Regions from separate parts of the Luteimonas sp. MC1895 genome, predicted to be linked through region 2. Evidence: predicted binding sites of a transcription regulator. Region 2 holds the regulator's gene; each other region holds the start of a gene.
The links. The regulator HrcA, encoded in region 2, represses chaperone genes, less so after heat shock. The targets are predictions, from matches to a motif close to TTNGCACTCNNNNNNNNNGAGTGCNAA.
Positions count from the first base shown of each region.

Region 1: the regulator HrcA is predicted to act here: its motif matches at 6,025-6,051, upstream of rpoH (RNA polymerase sigma factor RpoH).
Region 3: the regulator HrcA is predicted to act here: its motif matches at 4,970-4,996, upstream of JG616_RS04110 (co-chaperone GroES).

Region 1 covers NZ_JAEMDY010000002.1:261,892-271,869, reverse strand. Annotated here, with positions in the region: gene rho (transcription termination factor Rho) at 1-45, opposite strand, end outside; gene trxA (thioredoxin) at 207-533, opposite strand; gene rhlB (ATP-dependent RNA helicase RhlB) at 754-2,574, shown strand; gene JG616_RS06865 (ATP-binding cassette domain-containing protein) at 2,731-3,423, shown strand; gene ftsX (permease-like cell division protein FtsX) at 3,416-4,363, shown strand; gene JG616_RS06855 (response regulator) at 4,417-5,211, shown strand; gene ung (uracil-DNA glycosylase) at 5,235-5,945, shown strand; gene rpoH (RNA polymerase sigma factor RpoH) at 6,056-6,940, shown strand; gene zupT (zinc transporter ZupT) at 7,024-7,833, opposite strand; gene JG616_RS06835 (NYN domain-containing protein) at 7,970-8,881, shown strand; gene JG616_RS06830 (primosomal protein N') at 9,022-9,978, opposite strand, start outside.
Region 2 covers NZ_JAEMDY010000001.1:113,579-123,556, forward strand. Annotated here, with positions in the region: gene fur (ferric iron uptake transcriptional regulator) at 87-491, shown strand; gene recN (DNA repair protein RecN) at 500-2,179, opposite strand; gene hrcA (heat-inducible transcriptional repressor HrcA) at 2,270-3,361, shown strand; gene grpE (nucleotide exchange factor GrpE) at 3,358-3,867, shown strand; gene dnaK (molecular chaperone DnaK) at 3,982-5,907, shown strand; gene dnaJ (molecular chaperone DnaJ) at 6,044-7,177, shown strand; gene dapB (4-hydroxy-tetrahydrodipicolinate reductase) at 7,218-7,928, shown strand; gene carA (glutamine-hydrolyzing carbamoyl-phosphate synthase small subunit) at 8,064-9,188, shown strand; gene carB (carbamoyl-phosphate synthase large subunit) at 9,188-9,978, shown strand, end outside.
Region 3 covers NZ_JAEMDY010000001.1:934,448-944,425, forward strand. Annotated here, with positions in the region: gene JG616_RS04095 (protein-disulfide reductase DsbD) at 1-1,712, opposite strand, end outside; gene JG616_RS04100 (endonuclease) at 2,341-4,239, opposite strand; gene JG616_RS04105 (acyloxyacyl hydrolase) at 4,392-4,889, shown strand; gene JG616_RS04110 (co-chaperone GroES) at 5,053-5,340, shown strand; gene groL (chaperonin GroEL) at 5,425-7,065, shown strand; gene JG616_RS04120 (DUF808 domain-containing protein) at 7,700-8,611, shown strand; gene JG616_RS04125 (UDP-N-acetylglucosamine--N-acetylmuramyl-(pentapeptide) pyrophosphoryl-undecaprenol N-acetylglucosamine transferase) at 8,615-9,784, shown strand; gene JG616_RS04130 (NAD(P)/FAD-dependent oxidoreductase) at 9,793-9,978, shown strand, end outside.

The DNA of each region.
Region 1 (9,978 bases), on a different contig from region 2:
GCGCTTCACGGCGGTATCGCCGGAATCGGAAGGATTGTCTGACAAGTGCGGAACCTCGCTTGCTGCGAGCGCCCTGTGCGGGCGGCATGCGAATGGACTGGTGGGGTGTTGCAGAAGGTGCGGCGCGCAAGCTGCGCGCCGGGGTGTCGCTGAAACTAGCACCCCCGGCGGCCGGCGGCAAGCGCCGGGCCCCGGGGGCCGGGCCCTCAGAGGGCCTTGTCGATCATCTGGGCCAGGACCGGCTTGCCCACGGCACCGATCTGGGTGGCCTGGACCTGGCCGTCCTTGAACAGCAGCAGCATCGGGATCGAGCGCACGTGGTACTTGAGCGCGGTGGCGCGGTTCTGGTCGATGTCGATCTTCACCACTCTGGCGCGCCCGGCGTATTCGCCGGCCAGCTCGTCCAGGGCGGGGGCGATCATCTTGCAGGGGCCGCACCAGGGCGCCCAGAAGTCGACCAGCACCGGCTCCTTCGAGGCGAGGACGGTGGCGTCGAAATCGGCGTCGCTGGCGTGGATGACGGTTTGGCTCACGGGGTTCTCCTGCGTGGGGCGGCCGCCAGGGCCCGGCATGCGGGCGGTCGACGGCCGCGGTAACTGCTAAACTTGGGCGATTCGCGGTCGTTTCAAGGGGCTGCCCCGTCGGAGGGGGTCTGCTTCGAAGGCGGGCAGGCCGCCGCGACATTTCTCCATGGCAGTCTGCTTGGCTGCCACCTTCCACGCAAGCGCGCCACGCCGCGCAGACTTCCGACGAATGACCGACAAACCACTTACCGACGTCACCTTCTCCTCCTTCGATCTCCATCCGCGGCTGCAGGCCGGCCTCGAGACCGCAGGCTTCACGCGCCTCACGCCGATCCAGGCGCTGACCCTCCCGGTCGCATTGCCCGGGGGCGATGTCGCCGGCCAGGCCCAGACCGGCACGGGCAAGACGCTGGCCTTCCTGGTGGCGGTGATGAACCGCCTGCTGACGCGCCCGGCGCTGGCCGACCGCAAGCCCGAGGACCCGCGCGCGCTGATCCTGGCGCCCACCCGCGAACTCGCGATCCAGATCCACAAGGACGCGGTGAAGTTCGGTCCCGAGCTGGGCCTGCGCTTCGCCCTGGTCTACGGCGGCGTCGACTACGACAAGCAGCGCCAGCTGCTGCAGGAGGGCGTGGACGTCATCATCGCCACCCCGGGCCGGCTGATCGACTACGTCAAGCAGCACAAGGTGGTCAGCCTGCACGCCTGCGAGATCTGCGTGCTGGACGAGGCCGACCGCATGTTCGACCTCGGCTTCATCAAGGACATCCGCTTCCTGCTGCGCCGCATGCCGGTGCGCACCGAGCGCCAGACGCTGCTGTTCTCGGCCACGCTGAGCCATCGCGTGCTCGAGCTCGCCTACGAGCACATGAACGAGCCGCAGAAAATGGTGGTCGAGACCGAGACCATCACCGCCGCGCTGGTGCGCCAGAAGCTCTACTACCCCTCCGACGAAGAGAAGCTGCCGCTGCTGCTGGGCCTGCTCTCGCGCGGCGAGGGTGCCCGCACGATGGTGTTCGTGAACACCAAGGTGTTCGTCGAGCGCGTGGCCCGTGCGCTGGAACGCGCCGGTTACCGCGTGGGCGTGCTGTCGGGCGACGTGCCGCAGAAGAAGCGCGAGTCGCTGCTGAAGAAGTTCCAGGCCGGCCAGCTCGAGATCCTGGTCGCCACCGACGTCGCCGCCCGCGGCCTGCACATCGATGGCGTGAAGTACGTCTACAACTACGACCTGCCGTTCGATGCCGAGGACTACGTGCACCGCATCGGCCGCACCGCGCGCCTGGGCGAAGAGGGCGATGCGATCAGCTTCGCCTGCGAGCGCTACGCGATCGGCCTGCCGGACATCGAGGCCTTCATCGAGCAGAAGATCCCCTCCGAGCCGGTGAGCGCGGAGCTGCTGAAGGCGCTGCCGCGCAAGCCGCGCGAGGGCGTCGAGCTCGAGCCGGAAGAGGGCGAGAGCGTCAGCGAGATCTTCCGCGAGGCGCGCGAGCAGCGCGCCGCCGAGGATGCGCGTCGCGGCGGTGGTCGTCGCGAGGGCGGTGGTGACCGTTCGCGTGGCCCGCGCAGCGCCGGTGCCGGCGAGGGTCGCCGCGAGCGCGCTCCGCGCAAGCCGCGCGTGCCGGCGGCCGAAGCGGCTGCCGAAGGCGCCGTGGGCGCGGTGGCAGAGGGCGCCGGCATTGCCCCCGACGCCATCGCCACGCCCGCCAGCGCCGGCACGGCGCAGGCATCGGTGCCGGTCGCCGGGACCCCCACTCCGGGAGCCGACGGTGCGGAAGGCGAGCGCGCGCCGCGCAAGCGCCGCCGCCGCCGTGGTGGCCGCCGCATCAACGGCGAAGGCCAGCCGGCGCAGGACGGCCAGGCGACGGAACAGGCGGCGGGCGGCGAGCAGCCACGCGCCGCGCGTCCGCCGCGCCAGCCGCATGCACCCAGGCCGCAGCCGTCGCAGCCTGCCGCTCCCGCTCCGGCGCAGGACACGTCGCCTTCGCTGTTCGGCCGCATCGGCCAGGGCCTGCGCAAGCTGGTGACCCGGGCGCCGCGCTCGCAGCACTGAGTGCATCCGGGCAGCTGCCCGGACGGCAGCTGCCCCTCGTGTCCGGACCAGCGCGAGCGCGATCCGGGCCGGCGTGAGCACGGCGCCCGTCGGCTTGTCTGGCCCGATGGCGGCCGGCAAGCGATACTCGACGCTTCCTTCGACACGAGCTCCGCGATGCCGCCGGTCCTGCGCTTCGACAACGTCTGCAAGCAGTATCCGGGCGGGCACGTCGCGCTGCAGGACGTGAGCTTCAGCGTCGACGCCGGCGAGATGATCTTCGTCACCGGCCATTCCGGCGCCGGCAAGAGCACGCTGCTCCGCCTCATCCACCTCTCCGAGCGGCCCAACCGCGGCGCGGTGCTGTTCGGCGAACGCAACCTGCTCAAGGTACGCGGCGGCCGCGTGGCCATGCATCGTCGCGAGGTCGGCGTGGTGTTCCAGGACCATCGCCTGCTCGCCGACCGCAGCGTCCACGACAACGTCGCGCTGCCGCTGGTGCTGCGTGGCATGCGCCGCGGAGACGCCGCGCGCCGGGTGCGCGCGGTGCTCGAGCGCCTGGGCCTCGGTGCGCGCGGCAGCGCACTGCCCGGCGAGCTGTCGGCCGGAGAGCAGCAGCGCGTCGGGATCGCCCGCGCCGTCGTCGCCGAGCCGCGCCTGCTGGTGGCCGACGAGCCGACCGGCAACCTCGACCCGACCCTCGCCGCCGAGATCATGGCCCTGTTCGCCTCGCTGCCCGGGCAGGGCACCAGCGTGCTGGTGGCCAGCCACGACCTGGGCCTGGTGAAGCGGATGAAGAAACGCGTCCTGGTGCTGGACCATGGCCAGCTCGCCGACGACATCGCGCCGGAGGACCTGGCCGATGAATGAGCCGATCGCACGGAGCAAGCCGGCGACCCGCTCCCGTCCCGGCGCCTGGCTCGACCACCATGCCTACAGCGTGGTCGCCAGCCTCGGCCGCCTGCTGCGGCGGCCCTGGTCCACCGTGCTCACCGTCGGCGTGATGGCGGTGGCGCTGGCCCTGCCGCTCGGCCTGTGGCTGGTGCTGGGCAACGTCGAACGCTTCGCCGGCGACGTGCAGGCTTCGCGCCAGCTCACCGTGTTCCTGCACCAGGACACCGCGGAAACGCGCGTGGCCGAGCTGGCCGCGGAACTCGGGGCGCGCGCCGACATCGGCGCCATCGAGCACCGCACGCCGGCACAGGGCCTGGAGGAGCTGCGCGAACGCAGCGGCCTGGACGAGGCGATCGACACCCTGGGCGAGAACCCGCTGCCGCACGTGCTGGTCGTGACCCCGGCCGGTGACGAGGCGATGCTCGCCGATTCGCTGCGCACCCTGCCCGAGGCCGAGCTGGTGCAGCACGACGCGGTCTGGCGCCAGCGCCTCGACGGCTGGCTGCGCTTCGGCGGGCGCGTGGCCTGGGTGCTGGCGGCGCTGCTCGGGCTGGGCGCGCTGCTGGTGGTCGGCAACACCGTGCGCCTGGACATCCAGGCCCGGCGCGACGAGCTCGGGGTGCTGCAGCTGCTGGGCGCCAGCGACGGGTTCATCCGTCGTCCCTTCCTCTATCTGGGCGCGTGGTACGGCCTGGCCGCGGGCGCGCTCGCGCTGGGCCTGCTGACCGCCGCCGGCACCGCGCTGCGCGCGCCGCTCGCCGAACTGGCGGCCAGCTATGGCAGCAGCTTCGCGCTGCAGGGCTTCTTGCCCCGGCAGGCGCTGACGGTCATCGCCGGGGCCACCGTGCTCGGCTGGCTGGGCGCGGGTGCGGTCACCGGACACTTCCTGCGCCAGACCCGGCCGACGGAGACCTGAGCGTGGCCGGGCCGACCGACATCCGGCACCTCGACGGGGCCGCGCCACGGATCATGGTGGTCGACGGCTCGCGCCTGGTGCGCAAGCTGATCGTCGACGTGCTGAAGGCGCAGCTGCCCGAGGCCGAGGTGGTCGCCTGTGCCGGGCTGGGCGAGGCGCATGCGGCGCTCGCCGCCGCGCCGATCGACCTGGCCACCACCTCGCTGGTGCTGCCCGACGGCGACGGCCAGCAGCTCGCCCAGGTGGTGCGCGCCGCCGCCGGCCAGCGCTACGTGCCGGTGATCGTGATCTCCGGCACCGCCCAGGAGCATCTGGAAGGCCGGCATTTCAGCGATGACGTCACCGACTACTTCGACAAGTCCCACGGCCACCGCGCCCTGGCGGAGTTCATCCGCGGCTACGTGCAGCCCGCGCCGATCCCGGGCGCGCGGGTGCTGTACGTGGAGGACAGCCGCACCGTCGCGCTGGCCACCTCGCGCATGCTCAAGGCCCAGCAGATGGAGGTGGTGCACGTGACCAGCGTCGAGGCCGCGCTCGAGTTCCTGCACGCGCGCGTCGCCGCCGGCGAGGGGCCGGGCGTCGACCTGGTGCTGACCGACGTCTACCTGAAGGGCGAACTCGACGGCGGCGACCTGGTCGAGGCGGTACGCGGCGGGTTCGGCTGGTCCAAGCGCCGGCTCCCGGTGCTGGTCATGACCGGCGACGCCAATCCCGCCAACCAGGCCGCGCTGCTGCGCAACGGCGCGAACGACCTCGTGCTGAAACCGATCGAGGAGCGGCTGCTGGTGACCAAGGCGCTGTTCCAGCTGCGGCTGTCGCGGCTGAAAGAGGTCGGGGCCGGGGCGTGAGCACGGTGCCCGACCGGGTCCGGATGGACGCGTCCTGGAAGGCCCGCATCGGCGACTGGTTCGAACGCGAGGACATGCAGGCGCTGTCGGCCTTCCTGCGCGAGCGCAGGGCGGCCGGGGCGCGCATCTTCCCGCCGGGGCCCGAGATCCTGGCCGCGTTCGAGGCCACGCCCTTCGACCAGGTCCGCGTGGTCGTGCTGGGCCAGGATCCCTACCATGGCGCCGGCCAGTCGCATGGCCTGTGCTTCTCGGTGCGCCCGGGCGTCCGCGTGCCGCCGTCGCTGGACAATATCTACAAGGAGATCCAGCGCGACCTCGGCCTGCCGCGGCCCGACCACGGCTGCCTGCTGCCGTGGGCACGGCGTGGCGTGCTGCTGCTCAACGCGGTGCTCACCGTGGAGGAAGGCCGGCCCGGATCGCACCAGCGCCAGGGCTGGGAGGGCTTCACCGACCACGTGGTCGAGGTGCTCAACCGCGAGCGCGAGGGCCTGGTGTTCATGCTCTGGGGTGCGTATGCCCAGGCCAAGGGCAAGGTCATCGACCCGCGTCGGCACCGCGTCCTGCGCAGCACCCATCCCTCCCCGCTGTCGGCACACCGGGGCTTCCTGGGCTGCGGGCATTTCTCCGCGGCGAACGACTACCTGATGCGCCAGGGCGGCGCGCCGGTCGACTGGTCGCTGCCGCCGCTGGCGGCGCTGGAGGGAATGGGACTGGTCCCGGCACCGCTTCCGTGACACCCTTGCTGTCAGGACAATGCACGAGATACAAGGTCATTAAATGCATAAATGGAACATGAAGGAACTTCCCGCGTGTCCGGCAGTCTCACGGGTCCACTGCTAAAATCATGCCCATGACTGCAACCACTGCCAGCTATCCCCTCGTCGCCAACAATCTCCCGGTGCCCAGCGCGATCGGCTCGCTGGATGCCTACATCGGCGCCGTGCACCAGATCCCCGTGCTCTCGGTGGAAGACGAACAGGCCCTGGCCCGTCGTTTCCACGAGGAAGAGGACCTGGACGCCGCGCGCGAACTGGTGATGTCGCACCTGCGCTTCGTGGTCCACGTGGCCCGCGGCTACAACGGCTACGGCCTGCCGCTGGGCGACCTGATCCAGGAAGGCAACATCGGCCTGATGAAGGCCGTGAAGCGCTTCGACCCGGATGTCGGCGTGCGCCTGGTCTCGTTCGCGGTGCACTGGATCCGCGCCGAGATGCACGAGTACATCATCAAGAACTGGCGCATCGTCAAGGTCGCGACCACGAAGGCCCAGCGCAAGCTGTTCTTCAACCTGCGCAAGAGCAAGAAGCGCCTGGGCTGGCTCAACGCCGCCGAGGTCAGCGCGGTGGCCAAGGACCTCAACGTCTCCGAGCGCGAGGTGCTGGAGATGGAGTCGCGCCTGTCCGGCCGCGACATCGGCTTCGACATGTCCGCCGACGAGGACGACGAGCGCGCGCCGCCGGCGCCGGCGGCGTACCTGATGACGCAGGAGGAAGATCCGTCGCAGGCCTACGAACGCGCCGACAGCGAATCCAACCAGCTCGAGCTCCTGCGCGAGGGCCTGGCGACGCTCGATGCGCGCTCGCACGACATCGTCCAGCGCCGCTGGCTCGACCCGGACAGCAAGGTCACCCTGCAGGAGCTCGCCGACGAGTACGGCGTCTCCGCCGAGCGCATCCGCCAGGTCGAGGCCAATGCGCTGAAGAAGATGAAGGCCCTGTTCGCGGCCTGATCGCGGACCTCGCGTGACGGCAGGCGGCCCGGGAAACCGGGCCGTTTTTCATGGTGCCGGCCGCGCCGCTCCGGCGCCGGGCCTCACCACTTGAACAGCACGAGGCTGATCGCCAGCACGCCCATGCCGCTGACCAGTCCGTAGACGGTCTCGTGGCCCTTTGAATAGCGCTTGGCCGCCGGCAGCAGTTCGTCCAGCGCCAGGAACACCATGACCCCGGCGATGATGCCGAACACGCTGCCGAACACCGCGTCCGACATCCACGGCCGCAGCAGTGCATAGCCGATGATCGCGCCCAGCGGTTCGGCGAGCCCCGACACCATGCACGCGCCGAAGGCATAGGCCTTGTTGTGGGTGGCGAAGTAGACCGGCACCGCGATCGCGATGCCCTCGGGCACGTTGTGGATGGCGATGGCGAAGGCCAGCGGCAGTCCCACTCCGGGGTTCTCGAGCGTGGCGAAGAAGGTCGCCAGGCCCTCGGGGAAGTTGTGGATGGTGATCGCCATCGCCGTCAGCAGGCCCACGCGCCGGATGTAGGCGGCGTTGTGCTCGCGGAAGAACGGATCGTCGGCCTCGAGGCGTTCGTGCGGGTTCGGCACCAGCCGGTCCACCAGCATGATCAGCCCGACGCCGGCCAGGAAGGCCGCGGTGCCCAAGCTGAAACCGAGGCGTTCGCCATAGCCCTGGGTGAAGGACAGGATCGACTTGTTGAGGATCTCCGACAGCGAGACGTAGACCATCGCGCCGCCCGCGAACGCGAGGCCGAAGGCGAGCAGGCGCGCGCTGGGCGTCTTCTGCGCGAACACCAGCAGGCCGCCGACGCCCGTGGCCAGGCCGGCGGCCGTGGTCACGCCCAGCGCGACGAGCACGTTGGCGGTGGAGATCTCGATCATGCGGGTGCTTCCTTCGGGCGATGGGCCGCGGTGGCGACCGCGGCGCCATCGTATCCGAGGGTCCGCGGGCCCGGCGTGTGGTCGCCTGCGCTATTGTGCGCCGACCGCGCCGGTCGGGCGCCACGGGACTTCGCGCATGCCCACGCAGGAAAAGCGCATCGCGCTGCTGATCGACGCCGACAACGCGCCGGCCTCGAAAATCGAGGTGATCCTCGCCGAGATCGCGCGCCACGGCGTGGCCAACGTGCGCCGCGCCTACGGCAACTGGAAGAGCCAGCACCTGGTGGGCTGGGAGAAGTGCCTGCACACCTGGGCCATCCGGCCGATCCAGCAGTTCGCCTACACCAGCGGCAAGAACGCGTCCGACATGGCGATGGTCATCGACGCCATGGACCTGCTGTACGCGCGCAATCTGGACGGCTTCGCGATCGTGTCCTCGGACGCGGACTTCACGCCCCTGGTGATGCGCCTGCGCAACGACGGCGTCGCGGTCTACGGGTTCGGCCAGGAGAAGACTCCGGAGCCGTTCGTGCGTGCCTGCTCGACCTTCCTGTACCTGGAGAAGCTGGGCCAGCCGGATGGCGACGACGATGCCGCGTCCGCCGACGCACCGTCACCGGCGCAGCTGCAGCACGATGCCGACCTGGTGCGCCTGCTGCGCGGCGCCATCGACGCGACGCAGGGCGAGGACGGCTGGTCGAAGCTCGGTGCCGTCGGCAGCCACATCGGCAACCAGGGCTCGTTCGACTCGCGCAACCACGGCTACCGCAAGCTGAGCGACCTGATCGAGGCCATCGGACTGTTCGAGGTCCGGCGACAGGGGCAGGTGATCGAGGTGCGCAGCCGCAGGGGCCGGGGACGCAGGCCGCCGGCAGCCGAACCTGCCCCGGCCGTGGCGAAACCGGCACCGGACGCCAAGGCGTCGCCCGCCGCCCAGGCGAAGGCCACCGGCAAGCCGGCCACGGGCCAGGCCAACCCCGGCCGCACGACACGCACGACCAGGACGGCCAAGCGCACCCCCGCCAAGCCCGACGATCCCACCCTGTAGGAGCGGCTACAGCCGCGATCAAGGTGTCAGAAGAGGCGGGCTACCTTGTCAGCCATCGACGCAAGCAATCGCGGCTGTAGCCGCTCCTACAAGGTGGCGGCGCGGCGGGTGTGCGTGCGAAGCCTTCCGGCGACCCTGCCTCAGTAAAGATCCGACGGATCCACATCCAGCGACCAGCGCACGCGCCTGGCTTCCGGCAGTGCGTACAGCCCCGGCACCACGGCGCCGAGCACCGCGTGCAGCGCGGGCCGTCCGGGCGACACCAGCAGCAGCTGCGCGCGGTGCATGCCTGCGCGGCGGGGCATCGGCGCGGGTACCGGACCGGCCACCAGCAGTGCGCGCGCCGGCTCCCTGGGCAGCGCGTCGCGGGCGGCGTTGAAGGCCGTGGCCGCGGCCTGGAGGAAGGCTTCCGGCTGGCCGGCCTGCTGGGCCTCGGCGCGCACCAGCGCCATGTGCGCGAACGGCGGGAAGCCCGCGGCCTCGCGCTGGCCGAGCTCGGCGTCGGCAAAGGCGCGGTAGCCGCCCGTGACCAGCACCTCGAGCAGGGGATGCTCCGGATGGTGGGTCTGCAGCAGGACCTCGCCCGCGCGCTCGGCGCGGCCGGCGCGACCCGACACCTGCACCAGCAGCTGGGCGAGCTTCTCGCTCGCGCGGAAGTCGGCCGAGAACAGGCCCTCGTCGATGCCGACCACGCAGACCAGCACCAGCTTCGGCAGGTCGTGTCCCTTGGCCAGCATCTGGGTGCCGACGAGGATCCCGGGCCCGTCCTCCAGCTTGGCCAGCTCGCGCGCGAGGCCATCCCGGCGGCGCGTGCTGGCGCTGTCGATGCGCAGCACCGGCACGTCGCCGAAGCGCGCCGCCAGCAGCTCCTCGATACGCTCGGTGCCCACGCCCTGCGGCTGCAGCGCCAGGCTCGCGCAGTCCGGGCAGGCCATCGGCACCGGACGCCGCGATCCGCAGTGGTGGCACTGCAGGCGGCGGCCGCCCCCGTGCACCGTCATCGGCACCGGATGGTCGGGCGTGCTGCAGCGCGCGCAGGCCGCGCTCCAGCCGCAGTCGTGGCACAGCAGCACCGGCGCGTAGCCACGGCGGTTCTT
Region 2 (9,978 bases):
ACATGCCGCGATGATACACTCGCCGGGCCACGGCAACCGGTCGACGGCGGCTGGCGCCCCCCAACCGCCTCACTGACGGGAGACGCATGGAAACCAACGAGTTGCGCAGGGCCGGACTGAAGGTCACCCATCCGCGCATGCGCATCCTGCAGCTGCTCGAGCAGGAGTCCTCGCGCCACCACATGACGGCCGAGGAGATCTATCGCCAGCTGCTGGATTCCGGCGACGAGATCGGCCTGGCGACGGTCTACCGCGTGCTGACCCAGTTCGAGGCCGCGGGCCTGGTGCTCAAGCACAACTTCGAAGGCGGCACGGCCGTCTACGAGATCGACCGCGGTGGCCACCACGACCACATGGTCGAGGTCGACACCGGCCGGATCATCGAGTTCGAAAGCCCCGAAATCGAGGCGCTGCAGCACGCGGTGGCCGAGAAGTACGGCTACATCCTCGAGGAGCACTCGCTGGTGCTCTACGTCCGCAAGAAGCGCTGAGTCCGGCCTCAGGCGACCGGCGACCCCTCCGCCTCGCTCAGCAGGCGCCTGGCTGCGGCCCGCGCCTCGCTGCTGACCTCGATCCCGCCCAGCATCCGCGCCAGCTCCTCCTGGCGGCCGGCGTCGTCGAGCAGGCGCACCGCGCTCTGGGTCATGTCCGCACGCTCGGCCTTGCTCACCCGGTAATGCGCGTGGCCCTGGGCCGCGACCTGCGGCAGGTGGGTCACGCAGAGCACCTGGCGGCGACTGCCCAGGTCGCGCAGCTTGCGCCCGACGATGCCGGCGACGTTGCCGCCGATGCCCGAGTCGACCTCGTCGAAGACCATGGTCTGGACCGCGTCCAGGCCGAGCGCGGCGACTTCGATCGCCAGCGAGATGCGCGAGAGCTCGCCGCCCGAGGCGACCTTGCGCAGCGGGCGCGGTGGCTGGCCGGCGTTGGCGGTGACCAGGAACTCGGCGCGCTCGGCGCCCTGCGCGTCGGGTGCGTCGGCCGCGATGGGTTCGAGCGCGATCTCGAAGCGGCCCCCGCCCATGCCCAGCTCGCCCACCAGGGCGGTGGTCGCCTTGCCCAGCGCGGTCGCGGCCCGGGCGCGAGCCTTGCCGAGCTTCGCCGCGGCCGTGCGCCACGCCGCCGCCGCGCCGGTGATCTCGGCGCCCAGGCCTTCCAGCCGCCTGGCGGAAGTGGCCAGCATCTCGAGTTCCGCGGCCAGCGCATCGCGGTGGCTCGCCAGGTCCTCGACCGGCACCCGATGCTTGCGCGAGAGTTCGTGCAGGCGCGAAAGCCGCGCGTCGTGCGCCTGCATCCGCGCGGGATCGATGTCGAGGTCGGCGCGGATGCGGTCGAGCAGCACCGCGGCCTCGTCAAGCTGGATCGCGGCGCCCTCGAGCAGGGCGTCCACGTCCCCGAGCCGTGCCTCGTGCGCGCGCATGCGCCCGAGCAGGGCGCGCAGCTGCTGCACCGCGGCGGGCAGGGCGTCGCTGTCGCCGCCCAGGCGTTCGAGCGCGGCGTCGCAGGCCTCCACGAGCTCGGCGCCATGCGCCTGGCGCCGGTGCGCGACCACCAGCTCGGCGATCGAGTCCGGCTCCAGCGCCTCGCGCTCCAGCTCGCCGAGCTGGTGGCCCAGGAAGTCGATCCGGTCCGAGACGTCGCCGGCCGCGTTGAGGCGCTCGTGCTCGCGCAGCAGCGCCGACCAGGCGCGTGCCGCCTGCGCGACGGCCGCCAGTTCCGCCTCGTGGCGGCCGTAGGCATCGAGCAGGGCCAGCTGGCTGCCGCGCGACAGCAGGGCCTGGTGTTCGTGCTGGCCGTGGATCTCCACCAGCAGCGCGGCCAGCGCGCCCAGCTGGGAGAGGGTGGCCGGACGGCCGTTGATCCAGGCCCGCGAGCCGCCGTCGGCGCGCAGGGTGCGCCGCAGCTGGCAGGCGGCGCCGTCGTCGAATTCCTGCTCGCGCAGCCAGCCCAGCGCCGCGGGTGAGTCGTCGAGCGTGAACTCGGCGTCGAGTTCGGCGCGCTGCGCGCCATGGCGGACCATGCCGCTGTCGGCGCGCAGCCCGGACAGGAAGCCCAGCGCGTCGACGATCAGCGACTTGCCGGCGCCGGTCTCGCCGGACACGACCGTGAGTCCCGGCCCGAATTCCAGTTCGGTGGCGGAGACGACGGCGAAATCCTTGATCGACAGGCGCTTGAGCATGGCGTGCGAATTGTGCCGCGGAGACGCGCAGCCTGTCATCGGCGAATCTCGCCGCTTGCGACGGGCGCCCGGCGGACGTATACCCGCGGCATGTCCCGACGCCCTGACGATCCCCTCGATGCACGCAGCCGCCAGCTGCTGCGCACCCTCATCGCGCGCCATATCCGCGACGGCGAGCCGGTCGGTTCGCAGACCCTGGCGCGCCATGCCGGACTGGACGTCAGTCCGGCGACGATCCGCAACATCCTGTCCGACCTCGAGGAGGTCGGCCTGCTGTCGGCACCGCATACCTCCGCCGGGCGCGTGCCCACCGCACGCGGCTACCGGGTCTTCGTCGACTCGCTGCTGCAGCTCAGCCCGCTCGAGGACGCCGAGTTCGACCGCCTGCGTGGCGGCCTGGCGCCCGGCGGCGGCACCCAGTCGCTGCTGGGCAATGCCTCGGAGCTGGTCTCGGCGATGACCCGCTTCGTCGGCGTGGTCAGCGTGCCGGGCCGCGAGCAGTTCGCCTTCCGCCAGATCGACTTCGTGCCCCTGGATGGTCAGCGGGTGATGGCGATCGTGGTCTTCGCCGACAACGAAGTGCAGAACCGCATCGTCCAGACCCGCCGCGCCTACGATGGCGCCGAGCTCGAGCGGGTCGCCAACTACCTCAACGCGAACTTCGCCGGGCAGCCGCTGCCGGCCATCCGCGCCGGCCTGCTGCGCGAGCTGAAGAGCGCGCGCAGCGAGCTCGAGGGGCTGCTGCGCGCCACCACCGAGCTCGCCGAGCAGGCGCTGGCGCCCGCCGGCGAGGACATGGTGGTGGCCGGCCAGGCCCGGCTGCTGGGGCTGCAGGACCTGGCCGACCTCGACCGCCTGCGCGAGCTGTTCGAGGCGTTTTCGGAAAAGCGCGAGATCCTGCAGCTCCTCGAGCGCACGGTGAAGGCCCAGGGCGTGCGGGTGTTCTTCGGCGAGGAAACCGGGGTCGCGCCGCTGGCGGGGATGTCGCTGGTGACCGCGCCCTACGGCGCCGGTGGCCGCGTGCTGGGCGTGCTCGGGGTGATCGGGCCGACCCGGATGGCCTACGACCGGGTCATCCCGGTAGTGCAGGCGACCGCCGAGGCGCTCGGCGCCGCCTTGAATCCCGACGCGGCATCCCCACTCAGTCCGGACCGAGCCATTCCGGACCCACGAGAGCGATGACCACCGAACAGACGCCCGACCACGCCGCCGAGGCGCCCGCAGACGACCTTCCGCTGGAAGACGTGATCGAAACCCTCCGCGCCGAGCTCGAGCAGGTGCGCGCGCAGTCCCTGGTGGACCGCGCCGACCTCGAGAACCAGCGCCGGCGGATGGAGCGCGACGTGCAGAACGCCTGTCGCTTCGCCAACAAGCAGCTCCTGGGCGACCTGCTGCCGGTGTTCGACAGCCTGGACGCCGCCCTCGTCGCCGCCGGCGGCTCCGGGCCGCTGCACGATGGCGTCGAGCTGACGCTCCGCGAGCTGCGCCGGGTCACCGGCAACCAGGGCCTGGTGCAGATCGCCCCGGCCGCGGGCGATGCGTTCAATCCCGAGCTGCACCAGGCCATGAGCGTGGTGGAGGCGGCGGGTGTCGAGGCCGGCGCGGTGGCCCAGCTGTTCCAGAAGGGCTACCGGCTCAACGAGCAGCTGCTGCGCCCGGCCATGGTGGCCGTGGCCAGTTCCGACTGAAGCAAGGCCTTCCCGGATGGTGCGCGGCGCTTGAAGGCGCCGCCGTCATCCCCAGATAGCAGTCATCGGCGGCGCGGCCGCTCCCCAGACCAAGATCCAAGAGGCTAGAGACCCATGGCAAAGATCATCGGCATCGACCTGGGCACGACCAATTCGTGCGTGGCGATCATGGACGGCGGCAAGGCCCGCGTCATCGAGAACAGCGAGGGCGACCGCACCACGCCGTCCGTCGTCGCCTACACCAAGGACGGCGAAGTGCTGGTCGGCGCGTCGGCCAAGCGCCAGGCCGTCACCAACCCGAAGAACACCTTCTACGCGGTGAAGCGCCTCATCGGCCGCAAGTTCACCGACGCCGAGGTCAAGAAGGACCTGGGCCTGGTGCCGTACGCGATCGTCGCGCACGACAACGGCGACGCCTGGGTACAGACCAGCGACGGCAAGAACCTGTCGGCGCAGGAAGTCTCCGCGCGCATCCTCGAGAAGATGAAGAAGACCGCCGAGGACTACCTGGGCGAGAAGGTCACCGAGGCCGTGATCACGGTGCCGGCGTACTTCAACGACTCGCAGCGCCAGGCGACCAAGGACGCCGGCCGCATCGCCGGGCTCGACGTCAAGCGCATCATCAACGAACCCACCGCGGCCGCACTGGCCTATGGCCTGGACAAGGACGGCGGCGACCGCAAGATCGCCGTGTACGACCTTGGCGGCGGCACCTTCGACATGTCGATCATCGAGATCGCCGAAGTCGACGGCGAGAAGCAGTTCGAGGTGCTGGCCACCAACGGCGACACCTTCCTGGGCGGCGAGGACTTCGACAAGCGCGTCATCGACTACCTGGTCGAGGAATTCCAGAAGGACTCCGGGCTCGACCTGCGCAAGGATCCGCTGGCCCTGCAGCGCCTGAAGGACGCCGCGGAGCGCGCCAAGATCGAGCTCTCCAGCGCCCAGCAGACGGAAGTGAACCTGCCCTACGTGACCGCCGACGCCTCGGGTCCCAAGCACCTCAACATCAAGCTGACCCGGGCCAAGCTCGAGGCGCTGGTCGAGGACCTGGTCAAGAAGACGATCGAGCCCTGCCGCGTCGCGCTCAACGACGCCGGCCTGCGCGCCAGCGACATCAACGAGGTGATCCTCGTCGGTGGCCAGACCCGCATGCCCAAGGTGCAGCAGGCCGTGGCCGAGTTCTTCGGCAAGGAGCCGCGCAAGGACGTGAACCCCGACGAGGCCGTCGCCATCGGCGCCGCGGTCCAGGGCGGCGTGCTGGCCGGCGACGTCAAGGACGTGCTGCTCCTCGACGTGACCCCGCTGTCGCTCGGCATCGAGACCCTGGGTGGCGTGTTCACCAAGATCATCGAGAAGAACACCACGATCCCGACCAAGGCTTCGCAGACCTTCTCCACCGCCGAGGACAACCAGTCCGCGGTCACCGTGCACGTGCTGCAGGGCGAGCGCGAACAGGCCCGCTACAACAAGTCGCTGGCCAAGTTCGACCTCAGCGGCATCGACGCCGCGCCGCGCGGCATGCCGCAGGTGGAAGTGTCGTTCGACATCGATGCCAACGGCATCGTGCACGTGACCGCCAAGGACAAGAAGACCGGCAAGGAGCAGAAGGTCGAGATCAAGGCCGGTTCGGGCCTGTCGGACGACGAGATCCAGCGGATGGTCGCCGACGCCGAGGCGCACCGCGAGGACGACAAGAAGTTCCACGAGCTGGTCGGCGCCCGCAACCAGGCCGATGCGCTGGTGCACGGCACCCGCAGCGCGATCAAGGACAACGGCGACAAGGTCCCCGGTGACGTGATCGGCCGCGTGGAGTCCGCGATCGCCGAGGTCGAGACCGCGATGAAGGGCGACGACAAGGGCCAGATCGAGGCCAAGACCAAGGCGCTGGAAGAGGTCGCGCAGGCGCTGTTCGCCGCGGCGGCAGCGGCCGGGCAGGGCGGTGAGGGCGAGGGCCCCGGCCAGGCCGACGCCGGCCAGGCCGACGACGTGGTCGACGCCGAGTTCACCGAAGTCAAGGACGACGACCGCAAGGCCTGATTCCCCGGGCGATTGTAGGAGCGGCCATGGCCGCGATCGCGACACCCGAGGCGGGGACCGGAATCGACACCCGGTTCCCGCCGCGTATCCGGACCCCGCACACCGGCGGGTCCACCAGGCAGCACGGACCTGATCGATGAGCAAGCGCGACTATTACGAAGTCCTCGGCGTTGCACGCAGCGCCAGCGAGGAGGAACTGAAGAAGGCCTATCGCCGCTGCGCGATGAAGCACCACCCTGACCGCAACCCCGGCGATGCCAAGGCCGAGGCCGCGTTCAAGGAGTGCAAGGAGGCCTACGAGGTCCTCTCCGACGGCGGCAAGCGCCGCATGTACGACCAGCACGGCCACGCCGCGTTCGAGCACGGCATGGGCGGCGGCAACGCCGGTCCCGGGTTCGGCGGCGCGGACATGGGCGACATCTTCGGCGACATCTTCGGCAACATCTTCGGCGGGGGCGGCGGTCCGCGTGGCCCGCGTCGCGGGGCCGACGTCGGCTACGTGATGGAGCTCGACCTGGAGGACGCCGTCGGTGGGGTCGAGCGCCGCATCGAGCTGCCGACGCTGGTGGAGTGCGAGCCCTGCAAGGGCACCGGCTCCGAGGACGGCCAGCTCGAGACCTGCGACACCTGCCATGGCCACGGCCAGGTGCGGTTCCAGCGCGGCATCTTCTCGATGCAGCAGCCGTGCCCCTCGTGCCACGGGCGCGGCAAGACCTTCAAGAGCCCGTGCCCCTCCTGCCGCGGCAACGGCCGCGTGGAAGAGGAGAAGGTGCTGCAGGTGAAGGTTCCTGCCGGCGTCGACAACGGCGACCGCATCCGCCTGTCCGGCGAGGGCGAGGCCGGCCCGTCCGGCACCCAGCCGGGCGACCTCTACGTCGAAGTCCGCGTGCGCCCGCACCCGATCTTCGAGCGCGACGGCGACGACCTGCATTGCGAAGTGCCGATCCGCATCTCCCAGGCGGCACTGGGCGACACCGTGCGCGTGCCGACCCTCGGCGGCGAAGCCGAGATCCGCATCCCGGCCGAGACCCAGACCGGCCGGGTCTTCCGCCTGCGCGACAAGGGCGTCAAGTCGGTGCGCAGCCGGACGCAGGGCGACCTCTACTGCAAGGTCGTGCTGGAGACCCCGGTCAACCTGACCACGGAGCAGCGCGAACTGCTGGAGCAGTTCGAGGCCACCTTCATCGGCGAGGGCGCGCGCCGCCATTCGCCCAAGTCGAGCACCTTCGTCGACGGGGTGAAGGGCTTCTGGGAACGGATGACGTCCTGAGCGGCTTGTGGCCGCCCGGGCGCGTCGCTAGCCTTGGTGCATGGCCGATTCCGTCAAACTCCTGATCCACGGTGCCAGCGGCCGCATGGGGCGGGCGCTGCTGCGGCTGTGCGCCGATGGCGTCGTCGCCTGCACGGTGGTGGCCGCGGTCTCGCGGCGTCCCGCGCAGCGCGTGGTCGACGGCGTGCCGCAGTTCGCGGCCAGCGAGCTGGCGGGCGTGCCCGCGTTCGATGTCGCCATCGACTTCAGCCTGCCGGAGGGTTTCAGTCCGCTGCTGGCGCTGTGCCGCCAGCGCAGGGCGGGGCTGGTTTCCGGAACGACCGGGCTGTCGGATGCCCAGCGCCAGGCCATGGCCGAGGCCGCCGGCGAGATCCCGCTGCTCTGGGCGGCGAATTTCAGCCTCGGGGTCGCCGTGCTGGAGGAACTGGTCGAGCGCGCCGCGTCGGCGCTCGACGGCTGGGACTGCGACATCGTCGAGACCCACCACGTGAACAAGCAGGACGCGCCCTCCGGCACCGCGCTGGCGCTGGGGGCCGCGGCCGCACGTGGCGGCGCCACGCCGCGCTACGCCAGCCTGCGCGCCGGCGACGTGGTCGGCGAGCACCTGGTCCAGCTCACCGCGGCCGGGGAGCGGATCGAGCTGATCCACCGCGCCACCAACCGCGACGTGTTCGCGCGCGGCGCCCTGCACGCGGCTTCGCGGCTGCGCGGCCGGCAGCCGGGGGCCTGGCGCCTGCGCGACCTGCTCTGACGGGCCCGCAGGCCGCCCTCGCGCTGGCGCAGCGGGACGCTCGCCGGTATCATTCCCGCTCGCCTGATCCTCTTGCCTCCGGGCCGGCCGCTGCCGGGCCGGCGGTGTCTTGCAACCCCACGTAGGCGACCGCCAGTGACATCACCCGCAATCCTCGCGCTCGAAGACGGCACCGTCTTCGCAGGCGTATCCGTAGGCGCGCCCGGCCTTTCGGTCGGCGAAGTCGTGTTCAACACCGCGATGACCGGCTACCAGGAGGTCCTGACCGACCCCTCGTACGCGCGGCAGATCGTGACCCTGACCTATCCCCACATCGGCAACACCGGCTGCACCGGCCAGGACGACGAGTCCGGCCGGGTCTGGTCGGCGGGCCTGGTGGTGCGCGACGTGCCGCGCCGGCCGAGCAGCTGGCGCAGCCGCGCCGCGCTCCCCGAGTGGCTGGCCGATCGCGGCGTGGTCGCGATCGCCGGCATCGACACCCGCCGCCTGACCCGCCTGCTGCGCGAGCGCGGCTCGCAGAACGGCGCGGTGATGGCCGGCGACATCGACGTCGACCGGGCCATCGAGGCCGCGCGCAAGTTCCCCGGCCTCAAGGGCATGGACCTGGCCCAGGTGGTCAGCACCGACAGCCGCTACCAGTGGAACGAGGGCGACCTCGACCTCGACGCCGGCACCTTCCGTACCGTGGCGCCGCGCTTCCGCGTGGTGGCGTGGGACTACGGCGTGAAGCGCAACATCCTGCGCATGCTGGCCGACCGCGGCTGCGACGTCACCGTGGTGCCCGCGCGCACCAGCGCCGCCGAGGTGCTGGCGCTGAAGCCCGACGGGGTGTTCCTGTCCAACGGTCCCGGCGATCCGGAGCCCTGCGACTACGCGATCGAGGCGATCCGCGACGTGCTGGCCGCGAAGGTGCCGACTTTCGGCATCTGCCTGGGCCACCAGCTGCTGGGCCTGGCCGTGGGCGCGCGCACGCTGAAGATGGCCAACGGCCACCACGGCGCCAACCATCCGGTGCAGGACCTGGAGACCGGCCGGGTGATGATCACCTCGCAGAACCATGGCTTTGCGATCGACGAGGCCACGCTGCCCGATACCGTGCGCGTGACCCACCGCTCGCTGTTCGACGGCACCAACCAGGGCATCGCGCTCACCGACGCGCCGGCCTTCAGCTTCCAGGGCCACCCGGAAGCCGCGCCCGGCCCGCAGGACGTGACCCCGCTCTTCGACCGCTTCGTCGCGCTGATGGAGGCGCAGCACTGATGCCCAGGCGCACCGACCTCAAGACCATCCTCATCATCGGCGCCGGCCCGATCGTCATCGGCCAGGCCTGCGAGTTCGACTACTCCGGCGCGCAGGCCTGCAAGGCGCTGCGCGAGGAGGGCTACCGCGTGGTGCTGGTGAATTCCAACCCCGCCACGATCATGACCGACCCGGACACGGCGGACGCGGTCTACATCGAGCCGATCACCTGGCAGATGGTCGAGAAGATCATCGAGAAGGAGCGCCCCGACGCGCTGCTGCCGACCATGGGTGGCCAGACCGCGCTCAACTGCGCGCTGGATCTCGCCGACAACGGCGTGCTCGAGAAGTATGGCGTCGAGCTGATCGGCGCGAAGCGCGAGGCCATCATGATGGCCGAGGACCGCGAGCTGTTCCGCGTGGCGATGGGCGAGATCGGACTGGAGTGCCCCAAGGCCGAAGTGGCGAAGACCTTCGAGCAGGCGGTCGAGATCCAGGCCAAGGTCGGCTATCCCACCATCATCCGCCCGAGCTTCACCCTCGGCGGCAGCGGCGGCGGCATCGCCTACAACCGCGAGGAGTTCGAGGAGATCGCCAAGCGCGGCCTGGAGCTGTCGCCGGTGGGCGAGATCCTGGTCGAGGAGTCGGTGCTGGGCTGGAAGGAGTTCGAGATGGAAGTGGTCCGTGATACCGCGGACAACTGCATCATCGTCTGCTCGATCGAGAACCTCGATGCCATGGGCGTGCACACCGGTGACTCGATCACGGTCGCGCCGGCGCAGACCCTGACCGACCGCGAGTACCAGCGCCT
Region 3 (9,978 bases), 820 kb from region 2:
ACCAGGACCGCCACCGCCGGGGTCGCGGTGAAGGCGTACGCCAGGGCGCCGCCCATGAAGGGCGCGATGCAGGGGCTGGCGACGACGCAGGCCAGAACGCCGGTGAAGAAATCGCCGACCGGGCCGGTCCGCGACGCGAGGCCCTGGCCGAGGTTGGCGCTGCCGCCAATGCTGAAGACGCCCGACAGGCTGAGGCCCACCGCCGCCATCAGCAGCACCAGCGCGGCGACGAAGCCGGGCTGCTGCAGCTGGAAGCCCCAGCCCAGCGCCTGGCCGGCCGCGCGCAGCGCCAGCACCGCCAGGCCCACGACGGCGAAGGCGGTGACGACGCCCGCGGTGTACCAGAGTGCATGGCGGCGCGCGTGGGCGCGGCCACCGCCGCCCTGCGCCAGGCCCAGCACCTTGAGTGACAGGATGGGCAGCACGCAGGGCATGACGTTCAGGAGCACGCCGCCGCCAAGCGCCAGCAGCAGGGCCAGGGCCAGTCCGCCGGCACCGCTGGCCGGGGGCGTGCTGCGGGCGGCGTTGTCGGCGGTTGCGCCCGGGCCGGCGGTCGCGGTGCCCGCGGTCGCGGTGCCCACAGCGGTGCCGGCAGTGGCGCTGGCATCGCGCGCGGCGCGGCCGGCTTCCAGGCCGGCAACCGCGCCGTCGGCTTCGGCGGCGCCCGCCGTTGCGGCGTCAACGGGCAGCCCGTCGGAACCGACGGTGGATCCGCTGGCACGGGTGGCGTCGGCGGACGCCGCTGCGGTCGCGCCCGGGGCGCCCGGGCCGGCCGGCGTCGCCGGCACGCCCGGCCCGGCAACGTCGGCCTGCGGCGTCACCGTGCCCGCCGGCAGGGCGACGCGCACGCGGCGCGTCATCGGCGGATAGCAGATGCCGTCGGCCTGGCAGCCCTGGAAGGTGGCGCTCAGCGTGGCCTGGCGCGGCTCCGCGTGGCTGCGCAGCAGCGGCAGCGGCACGTCCACGCCGTCGAAATACACCACCACGTCGCCGAAGTATTCGTCGCGGTGGGCCGTGCCGCGCGGCCAGCGCGGCGCGCCGGCACGGATGCCCTCGGCCTCGAGCTGGAAGCGGCTCTGGTCGCGGTAGATGTAGTAGCCCGGCGCCGGCGTCAGGCGCATCAGGATGGTGTTGCCGCCGTCGGCGATGGCCTCGAACGCGAAGGCCTGGTCCTCGGGCAGCGGCATCGCGCCGGCCGCGCCGGGCAGGGCGAGCGGGCGCGGCCCACTGCCCAGCGACTGGCCGAGCGCCGAGAAGCCGGCATCCGGCTGGCCACGGCCGGGCGGGGTGCCGGCCGTCGGTGCCGGCAGGGCGACCGTGATCGTGCGGGTCTGCGGCGGATAGCAGATGCCGAGGTCGGCACAGCCCTGGTAGCGGACCTTGAGCCGGGTGACCGGGCCGGTGGCGGTGCCGGGCAGGACGGCTTCGACGCGACCCCGGTAGGTCTCGACCGCGCCGAAGAACTCGTCGGTGTGCCGCTTGCCGGCCGGCAGCTGCAGGCCCGCCGGCGCGGCGCGGAAACCGCCATCCACCGGCTCCGCGCCCATGCGGTGGCGATACAGGTAGTAGCCGTCGGCGATCGCCCAGCTGAGCTCGATGCGATCCGGCCCCGTGGCCTCGGCGCGCAGCACGAAGGCCTCGTCCACCGGCAGCAGGTCGTCCATGTCGATGGCCAGCGCGGCCGGTGACGCCAGCAGCAGGGCCGCGATCACAGACAGGCCGGGCAGGCGCCACGTCCGGTCCGCCGGCTCCTTGCGCAGGAACAGCGCTGTGCGGAGCGCGAGGGTGCCGCGACGGATGAAGGACTGCAGGTTCAAGGCGGTGCGGCGAGGTGGAGGCGGCCCGCTAGGGTAGCCGAGCGAGTTGGTCTGGCGCCTGTCCGCCTCGCATGGGACAGGTCTTGCGCCCACGCTTTTCGTTGCAGCGGGTGCCTCGAGCAGGCGCGCGCTGCCTGCCGCGGATGCAGGGAGGATGCCCAGCCGGATGTCTCCGCGTCCTGCTCCCATCATCCGGCCGCCGGCCATCCATGGCCGGCTCTGGTCATCCCCCCTGCATCCGCGGCAGGCCCGACCCTTGTCGCGGTCTGGAGAAGCAAACGCCCGCCCTTGCCGTTGGGCGGAGCGCGGGCAAAGCCACACCGCTTTGGCGCGTGGCCTGCTGACGGGAAGTCAAGGAGGAGGTGACGGCCCTCCGGGCCGGCACCGGGGGACATGAGCGGCAGCAGGCCATGCGTCGAAGCGCCGCGACGCTGCACCCGGCGTATGCCTCGCGTGCGAGAAGAGCCAAAAGAAAAGGGCGCCGGTTCCCCGGCGCCCCCTCTTCAATCGCCCTGACCCCGACTCAGCGCAGGAGCCTGGCCTTGGCCGCGCTGCTGCTGCGGGCCGGTGCCGATGCCGGTGCCAGCGCCGGTGCCGGAGCCGTCACGCGCTCGCGCGGGTCACGGATGCGCGGGTTGCGCGGCGGCGTGGGCGTCGGCGTCGCCAGTTCGCAGGTGCCGGGCGTGGTCGAAGTGAACAGCGCCGTCGTGCCCCACTCCGGGTGGTCGATGAACGGGTTGCGGTTGCCCTGGTAGGCGAACACGACCTCGTTGCGCGCGCGCTCCGCCGCATCCGGCGGGTCGGCCAGGTGCCACTCGACCAGGGTCGACAGCAGGCCCATGTAGGCCGGCGCTTCCAGCGAGCTGGTGCTGACGATCAGGCTGCGGTTGTCGGTGAGCTCGAGGTCGGGTTCGCGCTGGGCGGTGGTCGGGTGCTGGCCGCCCTCGTAGCGGATCGCCATGTACATCACCGCGCGCGCCATGTCGCCGCGGCGTGCGCCCCAGACCTCGAACGAGCCGCCATTGCCGTTCGCACCCGCGACCCAGTTCGAGTTGCCCGGGTAGACGCCGGTGCCGCCGCCGCGGCCGTTGTAGGACTCGGTCGCGCGTTCCGAGCAGCCGGCGTCGCAGTTGGCGAACGGCATGTTGCCGCGGTTCGAGTTGTAGACCTCGTCGCTCAGGTAAAGCATGTGCGTGTCGGTGTACGGCGCGTTCGGCAGGCCGCCCACGCTGTTGCTGGGGAAGCCGAGCGAGTTCGGCCAGGTGTGCTCGCGGTTGTACTTGTTGCTGCCGCCCGAGCCGGCCCGGTCGCTGCCCTTGGCGTAGGTCCGGTTGCGGTAGACGTCGAGGATCCTGCCGGCGTCGTTGGGATCCTCGTCGGCGATCTCGAGGATGGTCCAGGTGTTGGTGCCGCTGCCGCTGTAGGGATAGGCGACGTGGCCGCGGATGGTCTCGTGCAGCGAGCAGCGCAGCTGGTCGGGGCTCGATGCGTTGACCAGGCCGTAATACTCCCCGTTGCCGCTGCCCCGGTCGGCGTGCTTCACGCGGAAGGCCACGGTGGTGCTGGACTCCGGGGCGGTCGCGTCGAGGTCCACGATCCGGCTGGCGTCGATCTGCAGCGAGCAGGCCTGTCCCGGCACCAGCGGACGCACGGGGGTCAGGGTGAAGCTGGTCGCCTGGGTGGCGTGGTCGAGCGTCGTGGTGCGGCGGCGGGGCACGCCTTCGCAGCTCAGGCGGAACGCGCCCGGCTGGACGATGACCGGCTCGCTGAAGGTGACCGTCATGTCGGCGGCGTAGGGGAAGTCGCTCGAACCCTGCGCCGGGAAGGTGTCGACCACGGTCGGCGCGGCATTGCCGGCCTCGCCGAAGGTCTGGCTGTTGTTGCAGGTGCCGAAGGTCGCGGTGGCCGATCCCGCCCAGGTGAAGTCGGCCTGGACGTTGCCGGTGCCGCCGAGCTGCAGCGAGGTGCCGACCGGCGTGTTGTTGGGTTCCGAGACGCCGATGTCCTCGCTGGCCATGCCCGCGGCCGGCCCGTTCGTGGCGGTCATCGTGCCTTCGTAGCTCAGGAACTGGACCACGTTGCCCTGCGGGTCGACCAGGGCGACGCCGTCGGGCGAGCCGTTCTGCAGGCCATCGACGGGGTAGTTGACCGTGGCGAAGCGCACGTTGCCGCCGCAGGTGGCCGCGACGCCGGCGGGCAGCGTGCTGGTGGAATAGGACTGGCCGTTGCTGCCGTTGTAGAGGACCAGCTGGTAGCCGGCCAGGTTCTCGCCGGCGCTGCCCACCACTTCGATCGCCTCGCCGACGTCGGTGCCGGCGTTGTCGTAGTGGATCTCGTTGATGAAGACCTCGGCATGCGCCGGGAAGGTGGCCGCGGCCGCAAGGGCGATCGCGCAGAACAGAGTGGAACGCTCGGGACGCATTCGGTGTCTCTCCCCAATTGGACGGGGCAATTTACCCCCGCGATATGACAATGTCGCGCCGGGCGACACACTTTCCCGCTTGCCTGCACGCCGGCGCGACATGCCGTCCGTATGCTTTCGATGCTGCGTCCCCATTCATCGAAGGCTTTCCCATGCAACTTCCCTGCGGCTCCGCGCTGCGCTCCGGAGTGGTGGCGTTGGCACTGGCCGCGGCGCCGCTGGCCGCGGCCGGCAGCGACATCGAACTGGCCGCCGGGGCTTCGACGACCACCGACCGCGAGTTCACCCGTACGGCCTCGATCGCCTGGGTGCCGAAGCTGCGCGACCTCGACAATGCCGTGCTCCGGGCCCAGACCGGACTCATCTACGTCGACGGGCGTGGCCCGGTCACCGACCGGGACCTGGAGGACGACGTCTGGGTCGGCTACGTCGGCCTGCGCTACGAGCGCACCGACAACGGCCTGACCCTGGGCGCGGCCATCGGGGCGCAGTCAGGGGAGACCGACGCCCTGTCGGGCGATCCCCAGTTCGTGACCTCGGTGGGCTGGCGCTGGGACCGGTTCTCGCTGTCGGTCCGGCACATCTCCAACGCCAGCCTGCACAGCCCGAACAACGGCGAGACCGCCCTGGTGGGTGCCTGGCGCTTCTGACGTCGGCACCCCTTGAACTCCCGCCGCGGCCCCCCATCTCTCGGACATCCCGGTCCGCCGGGTTTTTCGCGGCGCGTCCTCTGGCACTCGGCATCCCCGACTGCCAGAATATGCGACCGATTTGCCCCTTAGTCGTTACAAACCAATCACTTGTGAGGATTGCATGAACCTGAAGCCGCTCTACGACCGCGTGGTCGTCAAGCCGATCGAAGCCGATGAAGTTTCCGCCGGCGGCATCCTGATCCCGGACAACGCCAAGGAAAAGCCGACCCGGGGCGAAGTCGTCGCCGTGGGCGAGGGCAAGGCCCTGGACAGCGGCAGCCTGCGCGCGCCGAAGGTCAAGGTCGGCGACAAGGTCATCTATGGCCAGTACTCGGGCTCGGCGTACAAGCACGAAGGCACCGAATACAAGATCGTGCGCGAGGACGACATCCTCGCCATCGTCGGCTGAGCGCGCTGCAGCGCCTCGCAATTCCCGGGCTCTGGCCCGGGCTCTGACCCAACCCTCTCCTGATCCAAATCCGAGGTAATACACATGTCCGCGAAGGAAATCCGCTTCGGCGAAGACGCGCGCGCCAAGATGGTGCGTGGCGTCAACGTGCTCGCCAACGCCGTCAAGGCGACGCTTGGCCCCAAGGGCCGCAACGTCGTGCTCGACAAGAGCTTCGGCTCGCCCACGATCACCAAGGACGGCGTGTCCGTCGCCAAGGAGATCGAGCTGGCCGACAAGTTCGAGAACATGGGCGCGCAGATGGTGAAGGAAGTCGCCTCGCGCACCTCCGACAACGCCGGTGACGGCACCACCACCGCGACCGTGCTGGCCCAGGCCTTCATCCGCGAGGGCATGAAGGCGGTCGCCGCCGGCATGAACCCGATGGACCTCAAGCGCGGCATCGACCAGGCCGTGATCGCCGCCGTCGCCGAGCTGAAGAACATCTCGAAGCCGTCGTCGACCTCGAAGGAAATCGCCCAGGTCGGCACCATCTCCGCCAACTCCGACGCCAACATCGGCGACCTGATCGCCCAGGCGATGGACAAGGTCGGCAAGGAAGGCGTGATCACGGTCGAGGAAGGCTCGGGCCTCGAGAACGAACTCGACGTGGTCGAGGGCATGCAGTTCGACCGCGGCTACCTCTCGCCGTACTTCATCAACAACCAGCAGTCGATGTCGGCCGAGCTGGATGATCCCTTCATCCTGCTGCACGACAAGAAGATCTCGAACGTCCGCGACCTGCTGCCCGTGCTGGAAGGCGTGGCCAAGTCCGGCAAGCCGCTGCTGATCGTGGCCGAGGAAGTCGAGGGCGAAGCCCTGGCGACGCTGGTGGTGAACACCATCCGTGGCATCGTCAAGGTCGTGGCCGTCAAGGCCCCGGGCTTCGGCGACCGTCGCAAGGCGATGCTGGAAGACATGGCCATCCTGACCGGTGGCACCGTGATCTCCGAGGAAGTGGGCCTGACGCTCGAGAAGGCGACGATCAAGGACCTCGGCCGCGCGAAGAAGGTGCAGGTCTCGAAGGAGAACACCACGATCATTGATGGCGCCGGCGAGTCGACGGGCATCGAAGGCCGCATCAAGCAGATCAAGGCGCAGATCGAGGAGACCTCCTCCGACTACGACCGCGAGAAGCTGCAGGAGCGCGTGGCCAAGCTGGCCGGCGGCGTTGCGGTGATCAAGGTCGGTGCCTCGACCGAGATCGAGATGAAGGAAAAGAAGGCCCGCGTCGAAGACGCCCTGCACGCCACGCGTGCGGCCGTCGAAGAAGGTGTGGTCCCGGGCGGCGGCGTTGCGCTGCTGCGCGCCAAGACCGCCATCGAAGGCCTGAAGGGTGCCAACGAAGACCAGAACCATGGCATCGAGATCGCGCTCCGCGCGATGGAATCGCCGCTGCGCGAGATCGTCGCCAACGCCGGTGAAGAGCCGTCGGTCATCGTCAACAAGGTCAAGGACGGCACCGGCAACTTCGGCTACAACGCCGCCAACGGCGAGTTCGGCGACATGGTCGAGTTCGGCATCCTGGACCCGACCAAGGTCACCCGCACCGCGCTGCAGAATGCGGCCTCGATCGCCGGCCTGATGATCACGACCGAAGCGATGGTGGCCGAGCTGCCGAAGAAGGAAGAGCCCGCGATGGGCGGCGGCGGTGGCATGGGCGGCATGGGCGGCATGGATTTCTGATCCAGCGCGACTGCGTCACTGCATCATGGAGGACCCCGCTTCGGCGGGGTCCTTTTTTTTCGGCTGCAGAACGGGACTGCGTGGTGGTCCACGCGGCCCGTCCCGCGCACAGGGGGTGTGCTGCGCCGGCCGTCTCCGCGTCCTGCTGCCAGCGGCCGGGCGCCGGCCATCCATGGCCGGCTCTCCGCACACCCCCTGTACGCGGGACGGGCTCCGGCCTTTATCGCTTCGGACTGCAGAGCAAAGTCGCTGCGCCGGGAAAATTCTGATCAACAGGGGCGCGCCGGACTCACATTGACGAGGACGCGACGGCCTGCCGCGCCGTTCGGCTTTGTCCCGCCACAGGATTGCGAAAGAAGTCGGACCCGCCGTGGATGCAGGGGGGATGACCAGAGCCGGCCATGGATGGCCGGCGGCCGGAACTGGGAGCAGGACAGCGAAGATTCCGGCTGGTCATCCCCCCTGCATCCGCGGCGGGCGCTGCATAGCAAGGCATCCCCCCCTGCATCCGCGGCGGGCACCGCACACCCCGACCCCGCCCATGGAAGGGGGCGAAAGTCCGTGACGGGGGCGTATCGCCCGATCCCGGAGGCGATGCGACAATCCGCGGCTCCTGACCGAAACGACGAACCCCATGGCCGGCGCCTCACTGCTCACCCTCCTCGACGACATCGCGACCCTGCTCGACGACGTCTCGGTCCTGACCAAGGTGGCCGCCAAGAAGACCGCGGGCGTGATCGGCGACGACCTGGCGCTCAACGCGCAGCAGGTCGCTGGCGTGAAGGCCAATCGCGAGCTGCCGGTGGTCTGGGGCGTGTTCAAGGGATCGCTGGTCAACAAGCTGATCATGGTGCCGGCGGCGCTGCTGATCAGCTGGCTGGTGCCGGTGCTGGTGGTGCCGCTGATGATGGTGGGCGGCGCCTACCTCTGCTACGAGGGCTTCGAGAAGGTGGTGGAGAAGCTCTTCCACCGCCACGAGAAGCCCGACCCGGAGGCGCGCGCGCAGGCGGTGCTGGCCTCTGGCGAGACCCCGCGCGAGCTGGAGAAGAAGAAGATCCGCGGCGCGGTGCGCACCGACTTCATCCTCTCGGCCGAGATCATCGTGCTGTCGCTGGCGGTGGTGGCCGACGAGCCCCTGCTGACGCGCACGGTCTCGCTGTCGGTGATCGCGCTCGGCGTCACCCTGCTGATCTACGGCCTGGTGGCCGCGATCGTGAAGATGGACGACGTCGGCCTGTGGCTGGACAAGCGCGAGGGCGCGCTGGCGCCGCTGGGGCGTGGCCTGGTCTACGTGGCGCCGTGGCTGATGAAGACGCTCGGCGTCGTCGGCACCATCGCCATGTTCCTGGTGGGCGGCGGCATCTTCGTGCACAACATCGACGCCCTGCACCACGTGCTCGAGGTGCTGGAGGGCCGGGGCGTGCCCGCCTTCGTCGCGGATACCGGCATCAGCCTGGTCGTGGGCATCGTGGTCGGCGCGCTGGTCGCCGGCGCGGTCACGCTGGTGAACCGCGTGCGCGGCAAGCCCGCGGTCGCGGCGCACTGAGTCATGCGCGAAGGGGCAGGGCGCGCGGGGCGCGCCACGATCGCACTGGCCGCCGGCGGCACCGGCGGGCACCTGTTCCCGGCCGAGGCCCTGGCGCGCGAGCTGCAGGCGCGCGGGCGCGAGGTCGTGCTCTACACGGAGGCCCGCGGCGCGCGTTTCACCCAGGCGCTAGAGGGCCTGCCGCACGTGGTGCTGCCGGCGCGCAGCCTGGCCGGCGGCCTCGGCGGCAAGCTGGCCGCGGCCGCGGTGATCGCACGCGCCACGCTGTTGGCGCGGGTGGACATGAAGCGTCGCGGGGTCGGCCTGGTGGCGGGCTTCGGCGGCTATCCCAGTTTCGCCCCGGCGCTGGCCGGGCGCAGCCTGGGGCTTCCGCTGCTGCTGCATGAGCAGGGCTCGCGCCTGAGCCTCGCCAACCGCCAGCTGCTGCGCTTCGCCGACCGGGTGGCCACGTCCTTCGGCGGGCTGGAAGGGGTCGACGACGGCGCGCGCGCCACGCTGGTCGAAACCGGCAACCCGGTGCGCGCCGGCATCCTGGCCGCGGCGCGGGCGCCCTATCCCTCGCAGACCGGCGGGGCGCCGCTGCGCCTGCTGGTGGTCGGCGGAAGCCAGGGCGCTGCGGTGTTCGGGCGGGTGCTGCCGCCGGCGCTGGCGCTGCTGCCCGAAGGCCTGCGCGCGCGCCTGCGCCTGTCGCTGCAGTACCGCGGCGACGATGCCGCGGCGGTCGCCACCCTGCTGCGCGACGCCGGGATCGAAGCCGAGCTGGAGCCCTTTTTCGACGACATGGCCGCGCGCCTGCGCGACTCCCACCTGATCATCACCCGCGCGGGTGCGACCACCATCGCCGACCTGCTGGTGGTCGGGCGCCCGGCGATCCTGGTGCCGATCCCCCAGGGCGGGTCGCGCGCCGAGCAACTGGGCAATGCCCAGGCGCTCGAACGCCTCGGCGCCGGCTGGTGCATGCGCGAGGACGGCGACGGCTTCACTGCCGAGGCGCTGGCGCAGCGCCTTCGCCAGCTGTTCGCGGATCCCTCGCAGCTCGCCGAGGCCGCGGCGGCCGCCTCGCGGCTGGGGCGACCCGACGCCGCCGCGCGCCTGGCCGACGCGGTGGAGGCGCTGCTCGCCGCAGGCGCGGAGCCGGGACACCGCGGCGACGTCGACCGGCGCGGGGACTGACTCCAGCCGTGGGCACCACCGACGACGTCATCATCATCGGCGGCGGCCACAACGGCCTGGTCTGCGCCGCCTACCTGGCCGGCGCCGGACTGAAGGTGCGGGTGCTGGAGCGCCGCGGCATCGTGGGCGGCGCGGCGGTGACCGAGGAATTCCATCCCGGCTTCCGCAATTCGGTCGCCAGCTACACGGTGAGC